Regions from separate parts of the Flavobacterium sp. 9 genome, predicted to be linked through region 3. Evidence: riboswitches for the same ligand, from Rfam matches in the RefSeq annotation. Region 3 holds a riboswitch; each other region holds the start of a gene.
What was found. Region 3 has a riboswitch for cobalamin ahead of CLU81_RS07780 (TonB-dependent siderophore receptor). Riboswitches for the same ligand answer to the same signal wherever they lie in the genome.
Positions count from the first base shown of each region.

Region 1: another riboswitch for cobalamin. It lies ahead of CLU81_RS23220 (TonB-dependent siderophore receptor); the one in region 3 lies ahead of CLU81_RS07780 (TonB-dependent siderophore receptor).
Region 2: another riboswitch for cobalamin. It lies ahead of CLU81_RS14820 (DUF5074 domain-containing protein); the one in region 3 lies ahead of CLU81_RS07780 (TonB-dependent siderophore receptor).

Region 1 is NZ_PEEU01000001.1:5,549,071-5,557,267, forward strand. It holds gene CLU81_RS23215 (ABC transporter permease) at 1-544, shown strand, start outside; cobalamin riboswitch at 1,112-1,347, shown strand; gene CLU81_RS23220 (TonB-dependent siderophore receptor) at 1,492-3,498, shown strand; gene CLU81_RS23225 (YncE family protein) at 3,531-4,691, shown strand; gene CLU81_RS23230 (PKD-like domain-containing protein) at 4,714-5,850, shown strand; gene CLU81_RS23235 (hypothetical protein) at 5,958-6,551, opposite strand; gene CLU81_RS23240 (OsmC family protein) at 7,136-7,558, shown strand; gene CLU81_RS23245 (alpha/beta hydrolase) at 7,625-8,197, shown strand, end outside.
Region 2 is NZ_PEEU01000001.1:3,583,976-3,592,172, forward strand. It holds gene CLU81_RS14805 (alpha-amylase family glycosyl hydrolase) at 1-2,140, shown strand, start outside; gene CLU81_RS14810 (DUF6814 family protein) at 2,253-2,480, opposite strand; gene CLU81_RS14815 (MFS transporter) at 2,494-3,990, opposite strand; cobalamin riboswitch at 4,234-4,428, shown strand; gene CLU81_RS14820 (DUF5074 domain-containing protein) at 4,763-6,082, shown strand; tRNA gene CLU81_RS14825 (tRNA-Phe) at 6,567-6,639, opposite strand; gene CLU81_RS14830 (type III pantothenate kinase) at 6,744-7,478, shown strand; gene CLU81_RS14835 (hypothetical protein) at 7,471-8,197, shown strand, end outside.
Region 3 is NZ_PEEU01000001.1:1,998,946-2,007,142, forward strand. It holds gene CLU81_RS07770 (adenosylcobinamide-GDP ribazoletransferase) at 17-808, shown strand; gene cobC (alpha-ribazole phosphatase) at 793-1,329, shown strand; cobalamin riboswitch at 1,397-1,600, shown strand; gene CLU81_RS07780 (TonB-dependent siderophore receptor) at 1,627-3,480, shown strand; gene CLU81_RS07785 (YncE family protein) at 3,485-4,528, shown strand; gene CLU81_RS07790 (ABC transporter permease) at 4,643-5,800, opposite strand; gene CLU81_RS07795 (HlyD family secretion protein) at 5,803-6,756, opposite strand; gene CLU81_RS07800 (TolC family protein) at 6,770-8,152, opposite strand.

The DNA of each region.
Region 1 (8,197 bases), 3.6 Mb from region 3:
TGGAGGATTTTTGTCGGCATTAAATATTGTAAAAGAAAAAGAAGCCGGAACAATCGAACAAATCAATGTTTCGCCCGTCAAAAAATATCACTTTATATTAGGAAAACTGATTCCGTTTTGGATTCTGGGCAATGTTGTATTTACCTTAGGATTATTGGTTGGATGGCTGTTTTATGGAATAATTCCGTTAGGAAATCTATTGGTTTTATACGCTTTTGTATGCGTTTATTTATTGGCGATTTTGGGTTTTGGTTTACTGATTTCAACCATTTGCGAAACGCAGCAACAAGCGATGCTTATTATGTTTTTCTTTGTCATGATATTTGTTTTAATGGGCGGTTTATTTACGCCAATTGATAGCATGCCGGATTGGGCAAAAACGGTTTCGAAATTTAATCCCATAAGTTATTTTATTGATGTTATGCGAATGGTAATCATCAAAGGAAGCGGTTTTAGGGATATTTCAAAACATATTCTGATTATAATAGGTTTTGCAATTGTATTGAATTTGGCTGCAATTCTTAATTACCGAAAAACATCTTAAAATAAAGTAAGTCAGTTTGATAAAATATTGATTTTTATTTGGTTAGTTGATTTAAAATTAAGTATTTATTCTTTATTTGGATCACTATAAATGAATTAAATTTGATTCGAAGATTAATCTCGCAAAGACGCAAAGTTTTGGTCATTTTGATTTCTATGATAAAATTATTTTTTAGGAGCTAATCCCGCTATCCGTTTCAATCTTTTGTGGCTCCCGAAGCCTCGGGACCGCCACAAAAGGATTTTCACTTCTATCGGGGCTAGGACAATCATTTTCATAATAGTATTCTCGTCTAGTTTGTCATTTCGAGGAACGAGAAATCTCCACAAGTAGCTCGACAAAGATTGGTGACTTTGATTACGGAGTTACTTGTGGAGATTTCTCGTTCCTCGAAATGACAAAATCTTTGCGATTTTATGTCTTTACAAGAAATTTGGTCACTATAATATGTGTTTAATTAATTACTTCTAATAATCTAGTTTTATTTTTAAAGCATTAACTTTTAGATGTATAGACTTCTATTTTCTGTTTTTTTTAAGAAATTAGATATTAACTGATGTGTTTATGTATCTTTGCGCTCGCAATGGTTTAGCTATTCTTTTCGAGTTTAGCTGACGAAGAGGGAATCAGGTGCAAATCCTGAACAAGCCCGTTACTGTAAATTCCATGCAACATTTTGACTGATTCAATCGCTTTTTAAGCCTTTGAAATCGAATCTTTTGCCACTGCATTTTTTCTAAATGTGGGAAGGCTGATCAAAATGGGAATAAGTCAGGAGACCTGCCAATGCTTATAATTTCAAACTCTCGTGGACCAGAGTTTTGAGACAAACACAAATATCAAACTAACATTTGATTTCGATTTTACCGTTAACAACTATTTAGTTAAATAGAGTATTTTTTATGCACTTATGTGAACATAGGCGTTTGCGTCTAATACATAGTGGATTGTTTGTATTTGCATGGATTTTATTTTTGAATCCGATGTATGGACAAGATAATCCTCTGAAAAATAATAAGGAGTCAGATTCTTTAAAGAAACATCAATTGAATGAGGTTATTGTAACCACAAGCAAGCGTGAATTTAAGGTAGAATCTCCTATGCCTGTCCAAATATTGTCAGGAAAACAGCTTGAAAAACTAAATAGTCTTTCTGTTGCAGATGCTGTGCGTTATTTTTCGGGTGTGCAACTAAAAGATTATGGCGGAATTGGCGGTTTAAAAACTATAAATGTCAGAAGTTTAGGAAGTGCTCATACAGCAGTTTTTTATGACGGAATGAGTGTTGGAAATGCGCAAAACGGACAAGTAGATCTCGGAAAATATTCACTGGATAATATCGAAGCCATTGAATTGTATAATGGACAAAAATCTACTATTTTTCAGCCTGCACGAGGTTTTTTCTCTTCGAATACGCTTTTCTTAAAAACAAAAATTCCTGATTTCTCTTCTGGAAAAACCACAAAAATAAGAGTTGGCGTAAAAACGGGTTCGTTTGGACTTTTTAATCCTTCTTTTCTATATCAACAAAAATTATCGTCTAATTTCTCTCTTACAGCAAGTACAGAATGGCTTAAAGCCGATGGAAAATATAAGTACAGATACCAAAAGACGAATGGTTATGATACAACGGCTGTCAGGCAAAATGGCGATATCACGGCTTTAAGAAGTGAATTGGCATTACAGGCAAAAGTTGGAACTACGGGTCAGGCTACATTAAAAGCTTATTATTATGATTCTGAACGTGGACTTCCGGGAGCGATTTTAGCCAATAAATATGAATATGTACAGCGGCAATGGGACAGAAATTTCTTTGTTCATGGTTCTTTTCAAAATTCATTTTCGAAGAATTACGAACTGCTTGCCAATATAAAATTCAGCAGAGATTATAATCGGTACATTGATCCTGATTATAAAACATTGCAAGGCGCGCTGGATAATAAATATTATCAAAATGAATTTTATGCTTCTGTTGTAAATCAATATACGATCAAGGAATGGTGGAAAGTTTCTTTGGCAACAGATTTTTCGATCAATACACTTACTGCTAATTTATACCGATTTCCATATCCAACCAGATATTCTTATTTGGGCGCATTATCTACAGAAATGCATTGGTCAAGACTTGATATTCAGGCAAATTTGTTAGGCGCATATGTCGACGAACAGGTTAAATATTATCAGCAAGGAGATAGTCAGCACGTTTTTTGTCCGGTTGTATCCGCTTCTTATCAACCTTTTGATACTAAAAAATTCAGGGTTAGAGCATTTTATAAAGAATCTTTCAGAATGCCAACTTTCAATGATTTGTATTATACTTTTATCGGAAACAGCTCTTTAAAACCTGAATTTACTACGCAATATGATTTTGGTTCCACTTATATTATTGAGCCGAAAAAGTTTCTGCAATCGGCTTCCTTTCAGGCAGATGTATATTATAATCACGTAAAAGACAAAATTGTTGCGATGCCATCTGCCAATTTATTTCGATGGACGATGATGAATCTTGGGGAAGTTGATATCACAGGTTTTGAATTGAATACCAATTTTGTATTCCGTTTTCCGGAAGAAATATTTCTGGATTTGGGCTTGAGTTATACGTATCAAAAAGCAATTGATGTTACGCCAAAAGGCACAACTTACGGAGATCAGATTCCGTACACGCCAATGAACAGCGGAACAGCAACTTCGTCTATAAGCTGGAAAAACTGGCAGTTGAACTACAGCTTTATTTATACCGGAGAACGATACAGTCAGAAAGCCAATATTCCTGTAAATTATGTAAAACCTTGGTATACCAGCGATATGGCTTTGATTTGGGATGGAAAATTCCTGAAACTTCCAACAAAAGTAGGAGCGGAGGTCAACAATATATTCAATCAATATTATGATGTGGTTTTAAATTTTCCGATGCCAGGGAGAAATTATCGCCTGAGTATGTCAGTAAATTTTTAATGTAAAAGATACTAATAATTAAATTTTCTATTATGAAAACAAACTTCAAGTTTTTGATTCTATTGGTTTTAATAGCGATGAGTTTTCAAGCGTGTCAGCAAGATGATCCTATTATCCCAGAAGAGGTAGTTGTTTTGCCTCCGGAAACGGTTACAAGCGTCGACGGATTTTATCTCCTTAACGAAGGAAATATGAATATGAACAAATCGTCATTAGACTATTATGACTATCAGTCCGGGACTTACAGACGAAATGTTTATGGTCAGGCAAATCCGGAAGCGACTTTAGGCTTGGGAGATGTGGGAAATGATATTGGTATTTACGGATCAAAAGTTTATGCTGTGATCAATAACTCAAATAAGATCGAAGTTATGGATGCTGCAACAACTAAACGTATTAAAGTTATTGATGTAAAAAACTGCCGTTATGTAACTTTTGCAAACGGAAAAGCCTACGCAAGTGCTTACGATGGCGAAGTACAATTGGGAGAAAATTCGCCAAATGGTTTTGTTGCCGAAATCGATACGACATCACTTAAGATTACAAGAACGGTAAAAGTAGGACGTCAGCCTGAGGAAATGGCGATTGTTGGTGACAAATTATACATCGCAAATTCCGGCGGATATAGTCCGCCAAATTATGAAAGAACAGTTTCTGTAATTGACTTAAAAACCTTTACAAAAATCAAAGATATTGATGTTGCAATTAACCTTCACAGACTGGAAGCAGATGCTGACGGAGATATTTATGTAAGTTCTCGTGGTGATTATTACAATATTCCTTCAAAACTTTTTGTAATCGATACAAAAACAGATAAAGTAAAGAAAACCTTTGATATTGCTTGTGCTAATCTTTCTATCGTTGGCGATAAAGGTTACATAATTGGATCAGAATTTAGTTATGTCACTTTCAAATGGAAAATAAATTATTCTATGATCGACGTAAAAAATGAGACTTTACTTGAAGGAAGTTTTTTACCAAAAGCAGTTAGTGATCAAATTAAAACGCCTTACGGACTTGCGGTTGATCCTTTTTCGCTAAATGTTTACGTAACAGATGCCGGTGATTATGTTTCGCCAGGAAAACTGTATTGCATCGATAAAAACGGAGAAACCAAGTTTACTGTAATTACAGGAGATATACCGGCTCATTTTGCCTTTAAACTAAAGAAAACAATCAAAAACAATAAATAACCTTTAAAATTTAAAAAAAAGAATGAAGAAGATTTTATTTACCTTGTCAATTGTCCTGTTCTTGGCGGGATGTTCTAAAGATGATGATGCTGTACAGAGTCCTCCGAAAATTGAAATTACGATTCCTGCAAATGGTTTTGTTACAGATAAAATGCAATGGTTCAGTGTTAAACCTCAAGTGGGAAGTGAGATAGAGAATACCTATAAATGGATCGTGAATGGCAAGGAAGTGTCAACAACCGCTGATTTATCTTATGTATTTGCAACAGCAGGAACTTATAATATTGAATTTAAAGCTAAAAATGGAGCAGGCGAAAGCTCGAAATCATTTACTGTTACAGTAAACGATAAAGCGTATTTGAACAGAATCAAAAATGTGTTCGATTTCTTTCCGGCGCCGGGACAATTCACCAATGGTTTACCTGAATATATTGCGGGAGATACTGATGAAACCATGCGAGCAAAAGCTGAAAAAGCAATCACGACCGATAATAGCATGATTACTCTTGGAGGATTTGGAGGTTATGTAACCTTTGGTTTTGATCATACGGTTATTAATAAAGAAGGAAATGATTTTATCGTACTTGGAAATGCTTTTTCAAATTGGGCAGAACCTGGAATTATAATGGTTTCGATCGATGCTAACGGAAATGGAAAACCAGATGATGAATGGTTCGAAATTGCGGGTTCTGAGCATAAAAAAGCAACTACAATTAAAAACTACGAGATAACATATTACAAACCTGCTACAGAGCCGGAAGATCCAAGTGAACCAAATTATATTCGCTGGACGGATAATCAGGGAAAAACAGGTTATGTTTCGAAAAATCCTTTTCACAGTCAGCCTTTTTATCCATCTTGGAAAGGAAGTACGATTACTTTTAAAGGAACATTTTTGCAATCTAATGCATTCGATCAATCAGGAACGGGAAGTTACTGGGTTTGTCCGGCATATGATTGGGGTTACGCAGATAACTGGTCTAATACTGATGACAAATCGCAAATTGATATCAATTGGGCTGTAAACTCAAAAGGAGAACCTGTAAAACTAAAAGGTATTGACTTTGTAAAAGTTTATAATTCGAATCGTGCAGAAGCAGGTTGGTTAGGAGAAGTTTCTACGGAAGTTACAGGATTTAAAGATTTGAATTTACCGTAAATTATTATTATTATTATTATTCAGAATCTTATTAAAGAATATTAAATAGTAAACCCGACAAGTTTTTAAAAGCTTGTCGGGTTTGTTTTTTAGATTTCGGAATAAAATTATTCTTTATACAATATAATAGTTGCTTTATAACCAGTTCCAACATTCCATTGACTGGCTTTGATTACTTCGCCTTTTTCGTCATAAACCTGAAACTCGGCTGTATTTGGTGATGCAGAACCTTCATTTAAAGCTTCAAAATCAATTTTGTTGATTCCTTTTACCAGAGTTATTTTGAATCCCTGAAATTCACCATTTAAACTTACTTCTTTTTCAATCACTTTATCATTCAGATAAACCCTGATTTTGTCGCCATCTACAAAAGCAGCATCACGATATCGAACTGACGAAACGGTTGTATTGGTAACATAACCGCCTAAATATTCATTTCTTCTATAAAAAATTCCTTCAACATTAGCTTCTTTTTTATAGAGACTATTATTTTTATAAAGATCATCCGGATTGATTTTTAAAACTGTCGGATCTTTTACCGGCGGCGTATCTGTATTTGGAGGTATTTCTGTTGGTGGTAGATTTTCTTTTATTTCAGAATTGTTGGCCGGAATTGGCTTGTATTTACCATTTACTTCTTTTTGCGCATATCCATGTAGAGAAACCCCGGTTATTATAATTATAAACAATATTTTTTTCATACTTCCTGTAATTAATTTTAAAGCATTAAAAACGTATTAATGCCTATGTAGATAACATTTATTGATAGGTGTTTATTGCATTCGGCAAAAATTAATTGTATCGTAAAGTAGACTTTTCATCAATTGAGTATGATCTGAACTTATATTCTAAAGTTACTAAATTTTTGAATACGAATGCTTTATAAGTACAAGTCTAATTGAAGTTGTATTTAACGGAAGTTCTAATTGTTGCTTCTTTTGTTTGTGACGAGATATCAATACTCTTTAAGATATTATAGCGAAATGTGACAATTGCAAGAAAAGATTTTAGTCTAAATATCCCTTTTATATAGAGATTTTAATCATGGCACATATGTTGGCTAAAAATAATTGGAAAATAAAAGCGCAAGGCTTTAGAACCAATATTGAGCAAAATACTATAAAAGAAAGGCTTTTATTGAAATTAGAAATCAATATTATAAATTTAATTTATAAGACTACAAAATTATCAATTTGATTAATGAAGATAACCGCCATACATTTGTCTCATCAAATCAGAACAATTATTTGAAAATCAAAAATTTATAACATTAAAAACTTTAGTCATGAAATTTACAAGAAACGCAAACGCAAACTGGAAAGGTACAGGAATGGAAGGAAATGGAACCATTACTACTCAAAGTACAACATTAAACAATGCACAACTGTCTTTTAAAACTCGTTTTGCAGAAGGAGTAGGGACAAATCCTGAAGAATTGATCGCTGCAGCACATGCAGGATGTTTTACAATGCAATTGAGCTTTTTATTATCAGAAGCAGGTTTTGTGCCTGAAGATTTAAATACGGTTGCAAAAGTAACTTTTGAAGATGGTACAATTACTTTAATCACTTTGGAACTTACAGGTTCAGTTCCTGGGATTTCAGTTGATGATTTTGAAAAAACAGCTCAAAAAGCAAAAGAAATCTGTCCAATTTCAAAATTACTTAATACTGAAATTGTTTTGAAATCAACTCTAGTGTCTTTATAATCAGTATTTTAATAAAATTTAATAACTTTAATACACCTAATCATTCACATCTTAAATAATAAAAACATGAAAACAGCAATTTTAAAAAGACAATTGAATCGTTTATTCTTGTCTGCAGCATTAATTTTAAGTCTTTTGGTAGTAACAAATGCAAACGCACAAACAGCGCCAACAAAGGTTAAAAATGTAGTTTTGGTACACGGAGCTTTCGCCGATGGTTCCGGATGGAGAAATTTATATGATATACTTTCGAAAAAAGGATATAAAGTAACAATCGTTCAAAATCCTTTAAGTTCTCTTGAAGATGATGTTGCAGCAACAAAAGTGGTACTTGACAATCAAGACGGACCAACAATTTTAGTTGGACATTCTTGGGGAGGAACTGTAATTACAGAAGCTGGAAATCACCCAAAAGTTGTTGGATTGGTTTATGTAGCGGCTTTTCAGCCTGATAACGGAGAAAATACTGTACAATGGTTACAAACTGCACCTCCAGCGCCAGAAAACGGTGTTTTGCCTCCAAACGATAAAGGAATTGTTTATTATGATGAAGCTAAATTTCATGCAGGATTTTGTGCCGATGTAAGTAAAGAACTAGCTGCATTTATGTACGCATCACAAGGTGCTTTTTATGCAAAA
Region 2 (8,197 bases), 1.6 Mb from region 3:
CTATAATGCTTCTGATGCTACAAAAGCAACTTTGGTTCTTGATGCACCATTAAAAGACTTTGTTTACGTTGCAGGAAGTTTTAACAATTGGCAGCCTTCATCGGCGTATGCCATGAAAAAAGATCCAACTTCGGGGAAATTCTGGTTAGAATTAACGGGTTTAGTTTCCGGCGTAAATAATACGTATCAATATTGGGTAGTTGAATCTACTCCAATTGCAAATTCACCTTCATTGGTAAAAACAGCAGATCCATATTCAACTTTAGTTTTATCTCCTTTTGATGATTCTGGGATTCCTGCAGCTTCATATCCAAATATACCGACTTATCCGGCAGGACAAAATTTTGAAGTTACGGTTTTGAAAACAGGACAAACTCCATACAATTGGAAAGTGACAAATTTCACAAAACCTGCAAAAGAAAAATTAGTAGTTTATGAAGTTTTGGTTCGTGATTTTGATGCCAATAAAAATTATCAAAGTCTGATTGACAGAATCGATTATTTTAAAAATCTTAAAATAAATGCAATCGAATTAATGCCGGTTATGGAGTTTGAAGGCAATGAAAGCTGGGGTTATAATACTTCATTTCATATGGCTTTGGATAAATTTTACGGAACTTCAGATAAGCTAAAAGAGTTTATTGATTTATGTCATGAAAATGGAATTGCGGTGATTCTTGACGTTGCTTTAAATCACGCTTTTGGTCGTAATCCTATGGTTAGAATGTGGATGAATGATCCTGATGGAGACGGTTTTGGTTCGCCAACAGCTGAGAATCCTTATTTTAATACCGTTGCAAAACATACTTATAGTGTTGGAGAAGATTTTAATCACCAATCACTAAAAACACAAAATTATGTAGATCGTGTAATCAAACAATGGATTGAAGAATACAAAATTGATGGTTTCCGTTGGGATTTAACCAAAGGATTTACACAAGCTTGTACAGCATCAGACGAAGCTTGTACGAACAGATATCAGCAAGACAGAGTAGATATCTTAAAGAAATATGCTGATTATTCCTGGAGTCTTGATCCTACACATTATACCATTTTTGAACATTTAGGAACTGATGCCGAAGAGAAAGAATGGGCAAATTACAGAGTTACAGAAACGCCTAGTAAGGGAGTTATGATGTGGGGAAAAATGACAAATCAATACAATCAATTGTCAATGGGATACGCAACTGATAGCGATATTTCCAGAATGGCAAGTGCTAGTCGTGGTTTTACTGCAAACAGATTAATGGGATATGCAGAAAGTCATGACGAAGAGCGTTTGATGTATAAAAATGTTCAATACGGAGCTACAAGCGGATCTTATAACGTGAAAACATTAAATACAGCTTTATCAAGAATGTCTGCAATTGGTGCCGTTTCGTTATTAGTTCCTGGTCCAAAAATGATTTGGCATTTTGGAGAACTAGGTTGGGACAGTTCTATTTTTACTTGTAATAATAACACCGTAAATACAGATAATGATGCTGCTGCCGGAGATTGTAAATTAGATACAAAACCACAACCTCAATGGGTTAATAATTGGTTAGGAAACACGAATAGAAGCAAGATTTATAATGATTGGGCAAAAATGATTAATCTTAAAACTACAGAACCTGTATTTTTAGGAACTCCAACTATTTCAAGTCCAAATTCATTAAGTATCAATATCAAAATCAAGAATGATAATCTGACTTCGGCACAATTAAAAGACGTTGTGATCTTGGCTAATTTTGATCTTACGGCAAAAAATATTGCGACAGGTTTTCCATATGCAGGAACTTGGGTTAACTTAATGGATAACACAACTATTGTCGTTACGGATGTAAATGCAACTATAAGTATTCCAGCTGGAGAATATAGAATTTACGGTAACAAACAAGCGAATTTAGCAATTGAAGATTTCGAAAAAGGAAATTTAGTTAGTCTGTATCCAAATCCGGTTGCGAACTACTTTACTTTAGATATTGCAACAACCAAAGTTCAGGTTTATGCAATTTCAGGTCAATTGGTAAAAAGCTTTGCAACACATGGAAATTTAGATTTTCAGTTTGGAGTAAGCGATTTGAAAACAGGAATATATATTGTAAAAGCTTTTGACGAGAACGATAATGTTCGAGTAGCAAAGTTTATTAAAAAATAACTTTTAGAGTATAATCTGTATAGTCTGAAAAGTCTAATGTTTGGTTTTGTTTAGTAATTAAAAAGGGTTGTCTGGAAACAGACAACCCTTTTGAGTTAAAGTGTATTTTAACTTATTTCTTTTTGTGATTGTACTCGCCAATTACAGCAAAATAGCCAAAAGTTCCTAATCCTAAAACAATTAACGGAGTAAGAATAAAAAGAATAATGATGCCAAATACCAGGTCATCTTGTTTGTCTGAGAGTAATTTTGGTAACCCAAATTCAAAAATGCAAAAGTAAGTCGCGGCAATTGCGAGGAGTATCCATAAAACACCTAAAATTTGCTTAATCGTATTCATATTGTATATAGTATTAAAGGTGATTCGTTTTATTTTTATTATCGATATAAATCATTCCAATTACAAAGCAAACAGAAGCTATAATGATTGGATACCAAAGTCCTTCGAGATAAAATTCTGGTTTTCCGGCGTCTTTTGCATGTGTTACAAAATAGGTTGAAATCGCAGGAAGTAAACCTCCAAAAATTCCGTTTCCAACGTGATAAGGCAATGACATTGATGTATATCTGATTTTTGCCGGGAACATTTCTACCAAAAAAGCAGCAATTGGTCCGTAAACCATCGTAACAAAAAGCACCTGAATAAAAACCAGTAAAATCAAAGTCCATTCATCATTTGAATTAATATTTATTGACGTGCTAACCTGAGCTTCTTTTTTATTTACTACATACGATCTTTTTTCGATTAAGGATGTTCCGTCTGTAAATTCTTTTTTAATAGTGACAATCGAATCGTTGCTTTTTGTGATTTCTGTCGTTTGCTTTGTTTTTTCTATGATTTCAGTTTTGTAACTGACATCAGTTGTATTGTACATCATTTTATAGATAGGTCTGTAAAAGAAAATGGCAAGCAACATTCCGCCCATCATAATATATTTGCGTCCTACTTTGTCGCTCAGCCATCCAAAAACTATAAAAAACGGCGTTCCAATTAAAAGTGCAATTCCCAATAATCCATCAACTTGAGACGAATCTATATTCATTACAGTTTTCATGAAACTCATAGCATAAAATTGTCCTGTGTACCAAACAACGCCTTGTCCCATTGTAGCGCCAAACAACGCGAGTAATACAAATTTAAGATTGTATCGATTTCCAAAACTTTCTTTTAGCGGATTTGTGCTCGTTTTTCCTTCTTTTTTTGCTTTGGCGAAGACAGGAGATTCATCCATGTTTTTCCGAATCAAATACGAGACACCAACCATTGCAATAGAAACCCAAAACGGAACACGCCATCCCCAGGAATCAAAAGCTTCGGCAGAAAGAATATTTTTAGTAGCGAGAATAACCATTAATGAAATAAAAAGACCAACTGTAGCGGTGGTTTGAATCCAGGAAGTCCAATATCCTTTTTGTCCAACCGGAGCATGTTCTGCAACATAAGTAGCTGCGCCGCCATATTCGCCACCAAGAGCAAGTCCTTGTAATAAACGTAGAATTAAAACGAGTAAAGGTGCAAGAAAACCAATAGTTTCATAACTGGGAATACAACCAATTAAAAATGTAGAGCCTCCCATTAATAATAAAGTTGCCATAAAAGTATATTTCCGACCAATAATATCACCAAGTCTTCCAAAAAATAATGCTCCAAAAGGACGGACTACAAATCCTGCAGCAAAAGTGGCTAACGTAGATAAAAAAGCCGCAGTTGGATTGTCGCTTGGAAAGAATTTAGTGGAAATTACAACAGCTAAACTTCCAAAAATATAGAAATCGTACCATTCAATCATCGTTCCCATTGACGAGGCTGAAATTACTTTCCAAATGCCTTTTGTAGAATTTTTACTCATAAAATATTTTGTGTTTTTGATAATTAATTGAATAATTAAGTAACATTTTACGAATATATGAGATATTTTTTTATTTGTTCAATACTTTTTTAACAAAATTAGTTCACTTATTGACTTTGTTTTTCTTCTATCAGTAAATGCCTAATAATTCGAAATAAATTATAGATTGAAGATTATAGTGAGGGCTTCTAAATATAAAGAAGTGTTGTTTTCTTAAGAAAGAAAACACTAGTTTTGCAGAACAATTTTAAAACAGAAAATGGTTGTCATATTGAATAAATATTGACATTAAAAGGGAATTTGGTGTAACTCCAAAACTGTCCCGCAGCTGTAAGCTCATTAACTGAAACCCTTTAATACGTCACTTTTCATTTTTTGAAAGGGAAGGCTGGGTGTAGGGAGCAAGTCAGAAGACCTGCCATTTTTATAGTAATAAATAGCTTTCGGGGATTGAAGCTTGAATTAAAACCAATACTTTTTCACTCTATGTGATAATGGTATTGTTTGGTTATTCTATTCTCGTAAGCCATAAAAAGAGTTTATGAGATTTTTTTTCTGCAAATATGATATCGTAAAAACAATTTCCTGTTGGGTGTTTTTCTTTTCGATACATACTTTTTCTTCATTAAAAAAATCATTAAAACGTATCGTTGTACAAGATGTTTTGCTTTTTAAATAAAGGCAGACAGAAGCTTATTTTATAAAGCTTTTGCTGAAGATAAATTGTACATCGATTTAAAGATTTAAGTAATATAATTTTAAATATTTAATGATGAAAAACCAATTTTTTTCCAAGCAGTTAATTGCAATTGCTTCTTTAATGATCCTAACAGTTTCGTGTAATAATGATGACAATTTTACAGCTCCTCCAGCAATAAAAGGTCAGCAACAATTAAAAGACACTTTAACTATAGGAAAAGTACTAAAATTAAGTTCAAAATTAACAGATAGAAACAATGTTTCTTTCGAATGGGCCGTAGACGGAAAAGTTGTAGGATCTGATTCTACTTATGTTTTCAAACCAGAAACAAGAGGTGATTTTAAAGTTACAATGACGGCAAAAAATGATGGAGGAAAAACGTCTCTAACCTATAATCTTCTTGCATTAGGAGCTTATGAAAACGGTTTTTTCATGATCAACGAAGGTTGGTATGGACACGGAACAGGAACAGTTGGGTTTTATAGATATGATACAAAAAAAATCGAAGACAGTGTTTTTGTAAAAGCAAATCCAGGTAAAGATTTAAAACCGGAATCGTCTACATTAGAATTCGGAACGATCTTTAATAAAAAACTATACTTAGTTTCTAAAGTTGGCGGACCTGTTGTTGTTACAGATGCTTATACACTTAAAGAAGAAAAAAGAATTCCGGCTCAAGGCGGAAACGACTGGCGTGCGTTAGTTGGTATTGATCAAAATCAAGCATTATTGACTTCTGGGAATGGTATCTATAAGCTTAATCTAAATACAATGGCATTAAACGGACAAGTTGCTGGTGTTACAGGTCAGGTTGGAGATATTGTTAAAGTGGGTAATTATGTTTTTGCATTATCTGCTTCACAAGGAGTTATTGTTCTTAATGCTTCAACATTTGCAGTTGTAAAAACGATTCCGGCTATGGTTCTAGGATTTGCCGTTACCGATGATAAAAAAGTTTGGGCAGCGGGAGGCACAAACCTTATAAGTATAGATTCAAGTACGCTTGCAGTAACAGAAATTCCGTTAGGTTTTCAAGCTTATGGAAGCTGGGGAGCATGGCATCCGGGATCTATTACAGCAGCCAAAAACAATGTTTTTATTGCTAAAAACGGAAGTTGGAGTGGTGGTAAACAAGTTTATAAATATACTGGTACGGCTGCATCTTTGGCAACACCTTTTATTACTTTGACACAATCTAATATATTATATGGTTCAGGAATTGGTTACGATCGTCTGAAAAATACTTTGGTTGTAAATACAGTAAATGAAGGATTTGGAGCAAATTTCGCAATAAATAATCTTTACTTATTCAATGCTGATTCTGGTGTTAAAACAGAAACGGTAAGTTTCTCAGGATATTATTTCCCTGCAGTTTCTGTATTTCAACAATAATTTTTTTATTTCTTAACCGCAAAGCGCGCTAAGATTTACGCAAAGGTTCGCAAAGTTTAATTTATGACTTTGCGAACCTTTTTGCATATAATATTGTAACATAGCCCGAGGTTTCAACCTTGGGATACAAAATATATGCGATCATATACTGCGTCCCAAGGTTGAAACCTTGGGCTATGTTTTAAATACGGTTATCATTTTAGGGATTAAAACTTAGCGAATCTTTGCGGTTAAATAGATCAAGAGGAAATATTGTGGAGAAATATATAACCACAAAGAACACAAAGATTTTTTAAGGTAGAGGTTTTATAAAAACACAAAGTTCGCAAAGCGTTGTGTTGATCTAGCTTTGCGAACTTTGTGTTTGTTAACCACAATCCAAGACAAAAAATCTTAGTGAACTTTGCGGTTAAATCCGATGCAATTAAGCTTTTCATGAAAATATTTAAAAACAAAAAACCCGAATATTTCTATTCGGGTTTTGTGGTACCTCCAGGGATCGAACCAGGGACACATGGATTTTCAGTCCATTGCTCTACCATCTGAGCTAAGGTACCTTTGTGTGCTTATTGCGGGTGCAAAGATAGAATCATTTTCCGTTTATCCAAAACATTTTTTTAAAAAAATCAATTCGTATCTTCGCAGAGGTAAAAAAATAAATATGGTTTTAGCAATCGATGTAGGTAATACAAGAATTAAAGCTTCTGTCTTTGAGGATAATAATGTTTTGGAAAGTTTTGTTTTTGATAAAAATGAGCTCGAAAAAAATATTGAAAAAATTTTAAAAAAATTTCCAAATTGCTCTGATTTGATCGTCGCTTCGGTTGGAAATATCGAAAAACAATCTTTTTTAGCTTTCGAAAAAACACTAAATATTCATTTTTTTACACACGAAGATCTTTTTCCTTTCACAAATAAGTACGCTACTCCAAAAACTTTAGGAATTGACAGAATGATTTTAGCTTCCGGAGCAACTTTACAGTTTCCGGAACAAAATAGATTAGTAATTGATGCAGGAACTTGTATTACCTATGATTTCATCGACGAAAATGACAATTATTTGGGCGGAGCAATTTCTCCGGGCCTACGTTTAAGGTATGAAGCACTCCACAATTTCACAGCCAGATTGCCGTTACTGACTTTAGAGGCACCTGAATCCTATATAGGAGACACGACTGCACAAGCCATTCATTCGGGAGTTGTCAATGGCTTCGTCTATGAGATTGATGGTTTTATCGATGAATATCGAGCAAACTTTTCAAATTTTATAATAATTTTAACGGGAGGTGATGCAGAATTTTTGGCTAAACGATTAAAAAATACCATATTTGCCAATTCAAATTTCTTACTGGAGAGTTTGAACCAAACATTTCAATATAAAATCGACAATGATTAAAAAAATTATAGTAAGCGCTTGTTTGCTTATCTCGTTCGTTTCATTCGCTCAACAAGGAACTGCTTCTCCTTATTCTTTCTACGGAATTGGGGATGTAAGGTTCAAAGGAACTCTTGAATTCAGATCTATGGCAGGAGTTGCAGTGGAGCAGGATAGTATTCACTTAAACATTGAGAATCCCGCGAGTTATGCCAGTTTAATTCAGACAACTTTTAGTGTTGGAGGAACTTTTGGAACTTCAAACTTAAAAACTAGTCAGGAAACTGCAAAAGCACAAAGAACTACTTTTGATTATTTGGCGATAGGAATTCCGATGGGGAAATTCGGTGCAGCATTTGGTCTGATCCCGGTATCTTCAGTTGGATATAAAATTAGAAACGACAGAACGGATACTGAAGGAGCTACAAGTTCTCAGCTTAGTGGAACCGGTGGAATTAATAAAGTGTTTTTTGGTTTAGGTTATAAAATCAGACCAAATTGGAATATTGGTGCAGATGCTCAATATAACTTCGGAAAAATCACAACAACAAGTGTAGAACTTCTTACAGGCGTTCAAAACTCAACTGCAGAAACAAATGCAGCAGAGTTGTCAGGTCTTAGTTTTAATATTGGTACAATGTATCAAACTAAGCTTACTCAAAAATTACAGTTATTTACTAGCTTGAATTATACTTTTGCAACTAATTTAAGTTCAAATACAACAAGAACTATTTCTGTTG
Region 3 (8,197 bases):
AAAATCAATTTCTTAAATGAAAAAAGAACTACATATCTTCTTTACCTGTTTAATGTTTTACACCAGAATTCCATGTCCAAAAAACATTGATCACAATCCTGATTATTTGAATAAAGCAACCCGATATTTCCCTTTCATTGGTTGGATTGTTGGAGGTATTTCTTTTTTAGCATTCTATCTTTTTTCACTTTTTTTATCTACCGAAACAGCTGTAATCTTAGCTATTATTGCTTCGATATTGACAACCGGAGCTTTTCATGAAGATGGATTTGCTGATGTTTGTGATGGTTTTGGCGGAGGCTGGACCAAAGAAAAAATTCTAATGATTATGAAAGACAGCGCCATTGGTGCTTATGGAGCAATTGGTTTAGTTTTGCTCTTTTTATTGAAGTTCAAATTGCTTTCAGAATCTATTTTGCTATTCGATGGTAAAAACTCTTATCTTCTTATTCTCCTTTTATTTGTTTCTGCTCACGCTTTGAGTCGTTTGGCTGCAATTTCAATTATTTTCACGCATGAATATTCTCGTGATGATGCTTCGAGTAAAAGCAAACCAATTGCTAAAAAACATACTTGGAAAGAAATTTCAGGATCATTTTTCTTCGGATTACTTCCGTTGTTGGTTTTCTCTTATTTTCAATATAAATTTCTCTTGGCTTTAATTCCGGTTTTTATAATGCGTTATTTTTTAGCCCGATATTTCCAGAATTGGATTGATGGCTACACAGGAGATTGCCTTGGCGCAACGCAGCAGGTTTGTGAGGTTGTTTATTATTTAAGTATTCTATTGGTATGGAAATTTATCTAGTTCGTCACACTGAAACTGTTTGTGAAAAAGGCATTTGTTACGGACAATCTGATGTAGATCTGGCAGAACCTTTTGATTTAGTTTTTGAAAACATTCTTTCGCAATTACCTTCAGAAGCTATTATTTTCTCAAGTCCTTTAAAACGTTGTGTTATTCTGGCTGAATATATCGAGAAGAATATCAAAACTATTTCTTTTGAAAAAGAAGAGCGTTTAATGGAAATGAATTTTGGCGATTGGGAATTGAAAAACTGGGATAATATTCCACAAGAAGAACTTAATCCCTGGATGGAAGATTTTGTCAATATTAAGGTTTCGAATGGAGAATCTTTTGTTGAATTACATCAAAGAGTTGGAGATTTCTTATCTGATTTAATTTCAAAAAAAATAACAAATCCTATTATTCTTGTAGTGCATGCCGGCGTTATACGAAGTATTTTATGTCATCAAACTTCATTGCCTCTAAAAGATGCTTTCAACAACAAGGTAGACTTTGGTCAAGTAATAAAAATAGTACTTTAAACACCATTTTGTTTAGAATTTGTTTTAAAAAGTGAAACAAATTTGAAAATTCGATAATTTTAACTTTATCTTTGCACGAAATTAAGGTTGTGTTCATTTTTAACACATTAAAAGGGAATCAAGTAATAATTCTTGAGCTGTACCCGCAACTGTAAGCTTTGTTCTGAAAAGAATGCTTGTTGTAACTACAAAACCACTGCTCGCCCCGGCGAATGGGAAGGTAAACAACAAGACGCAAGCCAGGAGACCTGCCTTTGTAACGAATATCGAGCTCTCGGGAAAAAGAGTTTAGAAATTATGACTTTAAAAAAACGGTTTGCTTTTTGTTTATTGCTGTTGTGCCAAATTATTTCGGCGCAGAACGACTCTATTACCAAATTGAAAGAAGTCGTAGTTTCTGACGCAAATCTTAAAAAATACTCCAATTCACAATCCGTTTTAAAGCTTAATGATTCTGTCATTAATAAAAATGAGGCTTTATTAACGGATCTTTTAAACTTTAATTCCACTATTTATTTTAAAGAATACGGCCGTGGAATGCTTTCTACAGTCTCTTTTAGAGGAACTACTGCATCACAAACCGCAGTAATCTGGAACGGAATTAATATCAATTCTCAGATGAACGGAAGTACTGATTTCAATACTATTTCTGGCTCTGATTATAATTCGATAAGTGTAAAAGCTGGTGGCGGAAGTGTTATTTATGGAAGCGGAGCCGTTGGAGGAACTGTACATTTAAACAACGATTTGGCATTTTATAGTCGGTTTGAGACTAATTTAAAACTTGATTACGGAAGTTTCAATACTATTGGAATCAATTTTAAAACTAATATTTCGAATGAAAAATGGAGCGCGCAAATTGGCTTTTCAAAAAATAGTTCGACAAATGATTACAAATACATCCATAAATACAACTGGAAAGGCGAACAACGCTGGAATCAAAACGGTCAGTATGATATAATAACTATGAGCGCAAATGTTGGTTACAAATTTGACGCAAAAAATAGTTTGAAATTATACACTCAAACTTCTAATACAGATAGAAACACTTCTTTAGTATCTGAAACGGAAACTAAAACCAGATATGTAAATGGTTTTAACCGAAACTTATTAGAATATGACGGCGATTATGGAAAGTTTACCACTAATCTGAAAGCAGCATATATATTCGAAAACTATCAATATTATCCTGATAATGCGATTAATTTTTTCACTTATGGAAAAACAGAAAGCTTTATCACAAAAGCAGATTTAGGATATAAAATTTCTAAATCAACACAAATAAACGGAGTTCTGGATTACAACAGAACTAAAGGTTACGGAACTGGTTTTGGAGATCACGTTAGAGAAATTAGTTCGGCTGCTTTATTGGTTAAACAAGATGTTTCGACAGATTGGAAAAATGAATTCGGAATTAGAAAAGAGTTTACAGACAATTATCAATCTCCTCTCCTATTTTCTTTAGGATCTTCGTATCAATTTAGCAAATTGTATAATCTGAAATTGAATTTATCACGAAATTTCAGAATCCCGACTTTTAATGATTTGTACTGGGAACAAGGCGGAAATCCAAATTTAAAACCTGAAAGTTCTTATCAGGCAGAAATTGGTAATGTTTTCACTTTCAAAAATATATCATTGACTCAAACCTTTTATTACATGAAAATAAAAGATTTATTGCAATGGATTCCGGGAAGCAACGGTATTTGGTCTCCACAAAATACGGATAAAGTAAATAGTTATGGTGCTGAAACATTATTAAGCTGGAAAAAACAGTTTGGTAAAAACATCTTTGCCGCAAATGCCACTTATGCTTATACGGCTTCAAAAAATGATGAAACCAAAAAGCAGCTTTTCTATGTTCCGTTAAATAAAGTAACTGGATCTGTTTCTTATTCCAGAAATAGAATTTCAGCTTATTATCAATTTATGTTTAATGGTTTTGTTTATACAACCGAAAATAATGACCCGAAGGATATAATAAATGATTATAATGTTTCGAATATCGGAATTGACTATGATTTTAAATTTCTCGACACTTTCAAACTTGGTTTTCAAGTATTAAATCTTTTCAATAAAGAATATGAAAGTTTGGAATACAGACCTCAGCCAGGTCGCAATTTTAATATGTATTTAACCCTAAAATTTTAATATAATGAAGTTTAGCAAATTATTTTTAGTAGCACTTAGTGTTTCGCTATTTGTTTCGTGTTCAAACGATGATAACAATAATGATAATGATACTCCAAAAGGAGTTTATGACAATGGTTTTTTTATCTTAAATGAAGGAACTACAAAAGGTACTGTTTCATTTTCGACTGATGATTTGACTTCTTCTACCAAAGATGTTTACGCTGCTGCAAATGGAACTGATGTACTTGGGAAATATGTTCAAAATATATTTTTTAGTGGCGACAACGCTTATATTATTTCCGGTGGAGCCAACAATATTACAGTAGTTAACCGTTACACTTTTAAATTAATTACTAAGATCGAAACTGGTTTAAAAAACCCAAGATACGGAGTTGTAAAAGATGGTAAAGCGTATGTTACGAATGCAAATACGTATTCATACGAAAATGCTGCAACAGGAGATACAGATGATTATGTTGCCATAATTAATCTTACAACTAATACTTATGAGTCAAAAATCGACTTGAACACAACCGCTAACAGAGTGGTTTTGAAAGATGGAAAATTATATATCACAGATTCTTACAGTGATAAATTATCGATTGTTGATATTGCGACAAAAAAACTGGATGCTCCTGTACAAATTGGTAAAACCGGTGATTGTATTGAAGAAGAAAACGGAATTCTTTACATCTTAAAAGGTGGTTATGAAAATATCAGCGGACTTGTAAAAGTAAAAATAACAGACAAAACATTTACTGAATTTGCTTTTCCTGACAACTTAAAAGAAGCAGGATTTATGGATGTTAATGACAGTAAAATTTACTATACAGTAGGAAGTGCTGTTTATGTAATAAACACTAATGCTACGGCTCCATCTACAACACCACTTTTAACTTCTGCAGCAACTAATATATATGGATTTGCAGTTAAAAACAATCGTATTTATGTTGCGCAAGGAAACTTTAAGACAGATGGTACAGCTTACATTTATAATTTAACCGGTGCATTACAAAAAGAAGTAACTACCGGTATAGGAAGTAACGGTTTTTACTTTAACGATTAATATTTTTTAGAATTAGTTTTTGGATTTTACCAAAAAAGGGCTTTCATTTCTGAAAGCCTTTTTTTATATCTCGTCCTGAAATAAGTTGGCATAAAATCAACCTATTTTATGGAATTACGCTTCTTTAAGAACACTTTTCTTTTTAAAGTATAAGGCAATAAAAGCCAAAATAAAACAAACCAAACCTATAATTATCATGTTCCAAATAGGTTTTGTTGTTTGCGAAAAAGTTCCGTTTTCGATAATTAATATTCTAAAAGCTTTCAAAAAATGTGTTAGCGGAATCACATTTGAAATCAACTGAACTCCTTGTGGCATTTGACTTAATGGCCAGGTAAAACCGCTCAGGATAAAACTGGGAGTTGCGATAACCATTAAAATTTCTGTCGCTTTTAATTGACTTGGAACCAAAATACTAACCAGAATACCTATGAAAGAAACCGAGAGTACAAATATCCCTGCTATAAAAGTTAGCGGAAGCAAATTTTCGTAAAAAGGCAATCTAAACCATAAAGTAAAAAGCCAATAGATAAGCCAAATTCCGAAACTCATAATCATATAAGGAATGATTTTTACCGCTAAAAGTTTTAAAACCGAAGGGCATTTTTTGACCAAATCTTTAAAAGTTCCGTTTTCAAATTCAGAAGCAAAAGAAAGTGCTAATCCTAAAAGTAAAACTTGTTGAAGAACTGTCGCAAGAACTCCCGGCCATAAAAAATACATATAATTGGTACTTCGGTTGTATTTTTTTATAAAAGTAGTTTTGAAAGGTTCATATTGTGAAGCAAGTAAATTTTCCGGAACGCCTTGCTTTCTTAATGTTTCAATTTGAACGCCTGCTTTTAATGTTCCAAGGCAAACTTGTATCGCTGTTGACGCATAATTAGCCGTTAGAACATTAGAGGTATTTACGATCGTTGTAATTTCGGGATATTTTTTTGTGAGTGTCATTTTCTCAAAATCCTTTGGAATAATAACCACACAAGTTGCTTCTTTTTGAATGGCAATCTGCGAAAGATTATTTTGATCGTACAAAATCGAAGCAATAGACAAAACCTCATTATCCTGAAACATTTGAATTGCTTTTGAGCTTAACTCAGATCTGTCCTGATCAACAACAATAATTGGAAGATCAGTAACTTTGCCTTTTCCGTAAACATAACCCAACAAAACGCCATAAAGAATTGGCGCTCCAATAAAAAGCAATCGAAGAACTTTATTACTCCAAAATAATCGGAATTCCCGTTTAAGCAATGAAAAGAAGTTTTGCATAATCAGAGAGATAAAGTAACAGTTGTTTTTGTAATGAGATCTTTTGTATCGCCAATATTCGCAGGCGTTATTTTTATTTCGAATAAACTTTCCTGCATTTCGTAATCCGGATAAGCGGTTGCAATATTTCCGTATGCTCCAAGTTGTTTTATAGTTGAAATAGTTCCTTTTACATCTTTTTTCAAATACGGAATATGAACATTTATTTCCTGATCTTTTTTAAATTTTGCCAATTGATTTTCAGGTATCGTAAATCGAAAGTATGCGCTGTTGGCAATATAACCATTGAATAAAGTATAACCCGGTAATGCCAGTTCGCCAAGATTTAGGGTTATGGTTTCAATACTCATGTCTTGCGGTGCAAAAATATAGCGTTCTTTATCAGCAGTTTCTACTTCCTGCAATGCGCCAAGAGCTCTGTCTTGTTGACCTAAAGCCATTGTTTGCTGTTCAATACGTGCGCCTTTTTTGGCATCATCCAATTCGGCAATAACAGCATTATATTGCGCCTGAGCTCCTTGATATTTAGCAAAAGTTTCATCGTAAGTTTGTTGCGAGATCAAAGAATCTTTTAGCATATTGGTCAATCGCTTAATAGATTTCTGAGCAAATTCATACTGTTCTTTCAGTCCCATTTTTTTGGCTTCAAGCTGTTTGATTTGATTTTCAGTTGCTCCTTTTACCGCCATTTTATATTGCGCTTTTGCAGAAGTAACGGCACCTTCGGCCTGACTTTTTTTAGCATCAACTTCAGGAATATCAAGAATTGCCAGTGTATCTCCTTTTCGAACAATATCTCCTTCTTTGACAAAGATTTTTAGAATCTTGCCGGGGATTTTGCTCACAACTGCAATTTGTTCTTTTTCTATTTTTCCTTGAATTATATTCTCTTTCTGCGCTTTTTGACAGCTTACATAAAGTAGAATTAAGGGAATTATAAGGATTGCTTTTTTCATAAAACAGAACTTTTTATTTAGATATTTTTTTTGATAAATCACCAGTAGCAATTATAGTTTCAATGGCAGCCAATCGCTGATCGATCAAAGTCGTGGTTTTGTTCACTGATGCTTTATAAGAATCATTTTCGGCTTCAAGGCGCTCAGATATATTGATAAGACCTTCCTTGTATTGTTTTATCGCCAGATTCAAATTATTGCCTGCCACTTTTTCCTGCTGTTGCGTGATATCGATTTTTTGCGTTAAAACGCTGTAATCAACTAAGTTTTTTTCAAGAAGTAATTCTAGTTTTTCTTTAGTATCATCAATTTGGTTTTGTACTTGCTCAATATTTATTTTGGCTTCGTGAACTTTGTGTTTTCTTTCAAAACCAGAGAAAACCTCCCATTTCATAGCAGCTCCAACAACCCAATTATTACTTATGGTTACTTCATTTAATCCTAAATATAATGCTTCATTTATTCCCGTGATAACAGGCGTTGTTGCATTTGCATTGAATAAACTGGAATACGAAACTCCTCCAAAAGCACCTAAAGTGGGTAAATAAGTTCCTTTTTCTTTTTTTAATAAATATTCATATGCGGTTTTAAACGATTCGAGTGCTTTAATTTCCTGTTTGTTTTCGGTACTTAATTTCTCATCCGTTATTAAATATGGAGCCAATTCGTAATGAACATTCTCTATTTCACTAATTGAATAGCCTGTTAAATATTGAATTTTTTTATAAACTAATTTTCGTTTTCCGTCCAGTTCAATCTTTTTCGAAGATAATTCCAGCGATGCCAATTTGATTTTATCGCGATCGTATGGTATTGCAAGTCCTTGTTCTATTGCTTTTGTTACGCGCTTAGTTTCTGTATCTAATCGTTTTTCACTTTCCTGTATTAGTTTATCAATCTCCTTCAGTAATTCTAATTGATCAAAAGTGTTTATAACATCTTTAATGATTTGGTCTTTTTCTGATTCTTTTAAAAACACAGTTCCTTTCGTTTTTTCTGCAATAGCTTTTGCTCCGTTTGGTATTTGCATTCCGCTAAATAATACGGTTTTTGCCATCACACTTCCGTTAAAAATATTTCCGTAGTTTTTAAAAGCCGTTTTCCCATCAAACAAAGGATAGTTTACAATTGGTATTGTAGCCGTAGGAAGATCAACAGTCAGTTTATTGTCAAAATAAGAATAAAGTGCACTCGCTTCAACCGTTGGAATGTATTTGTTCCAGACTCCTTTTTCCTGAAGATTTAGTTTTTCAATATCTAAGTCTTTATTTTTTAATGAAGTACTTTTTTCAATAGCCTTCTGAATCGCATCTTCTAAGCTTGAAGAAACCTCAATTTGACCATATCCATAAGTTAGATAAAAGAAGAAAAGTAAAAGAGATAAATGTTTTTTCATTGCAATTCTGTATCTATTATTTGATTAATTCTGAAACAAAATTTG